2 regions of the Corynebacterium yudongzhengii genome follow, and region 1 is predicted to be linked to the other one. Evidence: riboswitches for the same ligand, from Rfam matches in the RefSeq annotation. Region 1 holds a riboswitch; the other holds the start of a gene.

Region 1 (2,197 bases):
GGCGTACTGCGCGGGATAGGGCGCAGAGGCGATGTCGAAGGAGCGCACGCCCAGGACGGTGCCTTGGGTAAGGAAGCGTCGTCGATAAGCGCGGGCCGCCTCGCGCACCGCCTCGACGCGCTTGCCGCGCAGCCAGATGTCGTGGACACCGTCGAATTCCGGGATGGGCCGCATAGTGGGCGGATCCACGAGCTGGCGTTCGCGGACGATGTCGGGGCTCGACGAATAAGGGACGCTATCACTGGATCCCCAGTCGTCTCGGCGTCCACTGGTTACGGGTTCGACACTGGTCATGGGTCTTCCTTTCCCCGGCACAGGCAATCTCACAGGCGCACAGGCCGGTCACTGGTCAGTTTCGCGTTGATGTATCGGCACAGCCAGGTGGGCGAAAAGCGCGAGGTCAGGTACGCGAGTTTGGCCTGCCTGCCCACCGGATGATGGATTCTGATGGGGCTACGGCGCGGGGCCTCGACGACGTCGGCCACCGCGCGCGCCACCTCGGCCGGTGTGAGGTTGACCCCGAGGCGCCGGGTGCCGCTAGTTTCCACCCCGTCGAGCATCCCGGTGGCGGCATAGAGCGGCCACACGGAAGCGACGTCGATGCCCTCCTCGGCCCACTCGAGCTCGAGCGCTTCGGTAATACCCCGGATCGCGAATTTGGTCGCGGAGTAGACCGCCATATCGGGGGTGCCGTAGATAGCGGAGGCGGACGCGATATTGACGAGCTTGCCTCCACCGTCTTTCAGCCAGGGGTAGGCCGCCCGCGCGCCGAAGAGCACGCCTTTGACGTTGACGTCGACAAGCTGGGCGCCCTTGTCGTAGGAACCTTCCTCCATGAAAGGCCCGCCGTAGAGAATCCCGGCGTTGTTGACCACGACGTCGATGCCGCCCCCAGCGGCCGCGGCGAACTCCGCCAGCGCATCTTCCCACGTGTGCGGGTCGCTAACGTCGAGAAAGCCGGTGTGCACGGAGTCGCTGTGCACCCAGTCGAAGCCGTCGACGAGGTCGTAGACCCCCACCGTCCATCCTCGCTCGGCGAGGATCTCGGCAGTGGCGCGGCCGATACCGCGGGCCCCGCCACTGATAAATACTGATCGCGTCATACCCACACCTTAAGTGAGTCATCTCACACAATCTACCCCGAACTCCCACATAACCCGCCGGACTGCGCTACGGTGAAAAGACACCGACCGAACACGGGGGCCCGAAGGTAGAGGGCTGAGATCCGCGCTGTATCCCGCGCGACCACCGTTTGAACCTGTCTGGTTAGCACCAGCGAAGGAAGTGAGGATAAGTCCATGACGGACGTGTATGCGCGAGAAATCCACCCCAAGCACCGCTACGCTCCGATCGAGGAGAACGGGCTGAGCGTTCCCGAAACCGCGATTGATCTCGACGACTCCCCCACCGGCCCCAACGAGCCGCTGAAGATCTACCGCACCCGCGGGCCCTGGGCGGAACCCACCGAAGGCCTTCCGGGGCTGCGCAGCGAGTGGATCCGGGCCCGCGGTGACGTCGAGGAATACACTGGTCGCGCCCGCAACCTTCTCGACGACGGCAACCGCGCGCTCAAGCGCGGCGAGGCCAGCCAGGAGTGGAAGGGCACGCGCCGGAAGCCCCTGCGCGCCGCGAAGGACCGGAAGGTGACCCAGATGCACTACGCCCGGGCCGGCGAGATCACCCGCGAGATGGAGTTCGTGGCGTTGCGCGAGCATTGCGACGTCGAGAAGGTCCGCCGCGAGGTCGCCGCCGGGCGCGCGATCATCCCGAACAACGTCAACCACCCCGAATCCGAGCCGATGATCATCGGCAACGCTTTTTTGACGAAGATCAACGCGAATATCGGCAACTCGGCGGTGACGTCGTCGATCCGCGAGGAAGTCGATAAGCTGCGCTGGGCCACCCGCTGGGGCGCCGATACGGTGATGGACCTCTCCACCGGCAATGACATCCACACCACCCGCGAGTGGATCCTGCGCAACTCTCCGGTGCCGATCGGCACCGTGCCGATCTACCAGGCGCTCGAGAAGGTCAACGGCGTCGCCGAAGACCTCAGCTGGGAGATCTTCCGCGACACCGTCATCGAACAGTGCGAACAGGGCGTCGACTACATGACGGTCCACGCCGGCGTGCGCCTGCCGTTCGTGCCCTTAACCACCCGCCGGGTCACCGGCATCGTCTCGCGCGGCGGCTCGAT
Region 2 (2,197 bases), 410 kb from region 1:
AGTCATGGACGTGTGTAATGCGGGCGACCTCGTGTGCGACTCGGACTCGATTCCTGGCTTGAGGGACCACGTATCTTCGCTTGTCGCGTCGTCTCTTTTCACTGGCCCTCACCCCGCATCGCCGCAAGATATGGGATTTGTCGCCACGCGTTTGCTCCCCGGTTTGTATGGGGCTGCGAAGCACATGGGGAGCTATGCTGGAAACGTCTCGGAAGTGGCGGCGTTCTTGGCTAGTTAATCCAGCAAGGGGCGTGAAAGGCGGCCAAAACCCACCATCCTCTAGGCCGCCTAATCCTTCACCAACCCGCCGTCGACAACTAAGTTTTGGCCGGTGACCGCCCGCGCCCACGGGGAGGCGAAGAACAAGATAGCGTCAGCGAATTCTTCCGGGGTGGTCACCGACTGTAGTGGGGTGGTCTCCGCGATCGCGTCGAAGACCGCCTCCGGCGTCGCGGCGCTAGCGTCCGTGGTGCGCAAGAGCCCGCCGCTGACCATGTTCACGGTGATGCCCTTGGGGCCCAGGTCGGCGGCGAAGGTGCGGGTCAGAGACAGCAGAGCCGCCTTCGCGGCGGTGTAGTCGTGGTAGGGGACCACTGGGTTTTGGAACAGGTTCGTGCCCACGTTGATCACGCGCCCCCACTCGGCTCGCTCGAAGCCCGGTAGTGCCGCCTGCGTGGTATTCAGCGCGCCCTGCACGGCGCTGGCGAACTGCGCCTGGAAGTTCTCGTAGCTGATGTCTTCCGCCTTGGGGCGGGCGTCGCCGTTGAAGGAGAAGTCCGTCAGGGCGTTGTTCACCACGGTGGTTATGGGTGCCCCGAAGACTGACTCGGCGGTTGCGAAGAGTTCTTCGATTTCTTGGCGTTCGCGTACGTCGGCACGTACCGCGCAGGCGCGCTCGCCGTGTGAGGCGGCAATGTCCTTGGCGGCCTCGGCGCTGGTGAAATAGTTGATCACCACGCGGGCGCCCTCTTTCAAAAAAGCCTCGGTGATTGAGCGGCCTAAGCCGCGGGCGCCGCCGGTGACGAGGACGATCTGGTCGGAAAGTGCTGTGCTTTTAGTGCTCTCAGTACTCACAATGCTCCTTGCTGGGAAAGGCCAGCGAAAAGAGTGAGCTCGATGAGACCAGTCCCTTCGCCGGCGTGATCCGGATCAGGTTCTAAGGGTCACCACATCTGCCTTGAGGCACTAGCGGTATCTCAGCCCCTTGGCTTGGGGCACCCCTCGGTATGTTTCCCGACGCTAACAGAAACCCAGCGTTAGAGCACCAAAAGATCCTGTGAGGTGGCCTTGACGTCGTTGAGTTTGTCGCGGTTGCGATCCAGCCGGTTCCACTGCTCCTGCGGGATGGAGCGGCGGGCTTCCTTCACGATGTCCTGATCGGGCGTGCCCCATGCAATCGGCATGGGGGTGATTTGCTGCCAGTGGTCGCGATCGTGGGTGGTGCGCCGGCCGAGGACCGCGGCAGAAGGGATCTTCATGCCGATCTTCGGCGTCTTGATCCCAGGTACGGCCGTGACCGTGCGCAGCGCGAGACCCCAGCGCGGCGGCAGGGAAGGATCGACGTTCGTGTTCACCAGTGCCATGAGCACGAAGTCACGCTCGTTGACCTCCGCGATCACCGAGGGCACGAGTGGGTAGCGGTCGTATAGGGGCTGGATCTTGTTGTACTTGCGCGCCACGGTGATGCCGACGATCGCGAACACGATGCCCATCGCGATCGCGACGATGAGGATCATCAACGCCCACACCGCCTGATCGGCAATAAAGAAGTAGAACAGCAGCGCCAGGATGATCACGATGGCCCCGAGCAGGATGCCGCCGGCGCGTACCCGGCGGGTGTCGCGGATCATCTCGTTGTGCTTGCGTGCGAACGGTTCGTCGACCTCGAACTTGAAGACCTTCACCCGTCCAACGATACCGAATCGACAATCCGGTAAGCATACCCCTGTTCGGCGAGGAAGCGCTGCCGGTTGAGGGCGTATTCGGCATCGAGCGAGTCCCGGCTGACCACGGTGTAGAAGTGCGCCTCCGCCCCGGAGGACTTCGGTCGGAGCAGTCGCCCCAGCCGCTGGGCCTCCTCCTGCCGGGAGCCGAACGTGCCGGAGACCTGGATGGCGACGGCCGCCGCGGGCAGGTCGATGGAGAAGTTCGCCACCTTGGAGACCACCAGCACCGAGACCTCCCCGGCCCGGAAGGC

Evidence for each region. A riboswitch is a leader RNA that binds a small molecule or an ion and turns the genes downstream of it on or off. The one in region 1 is predicted to bind thiamine pyrophosphate.
Region 2: linked by a shared signal. The riboswitch ahead of C3B44_RS08365 (3-oxoacyl-ACP reductase) and the one ahead of thiC (phosphomethylpyrimidine synthase ThiC) in region 1 are both predicted to bind thiamine pyrophosphate.

The regions. Positions count from the first base shown of each region.
Region 1 covers NZ_CP026947.1:2,205,315-2,207,511, forward strand. The annotation lists gene C3B44_RS10265 (MBL fold metallo-hydrolase) at 1-294, opposite strand, end outside; gene C3B44_RS10270 (SDR family oxidoreductase) at 324-1,103, opposite strand; TPP riboswitch at 1,187-1,301, shown strand; gene thiC (phosphomethylpyrimidine synthase ThiC) at 1,299-2,197, shown strand, end outside.
Region 2 covers NZ_CP026947.1:1,794,241-1,796,437, reverse strand. The annotation lists gene C3B44_RS08365 (3-oxoacyl-ACP reductase) at 289-1,074, opposite strand; TPP riboswitch at 1,109-1,232, opposite strand; gene C3B44_RS08360 (DUF3239 domain-containing protein) at 1,257-1,904, opposite strand; gene C3B44_RS08355 (DNA repair helicase XPB) at 1,901-2,197, opposite strand, start outside.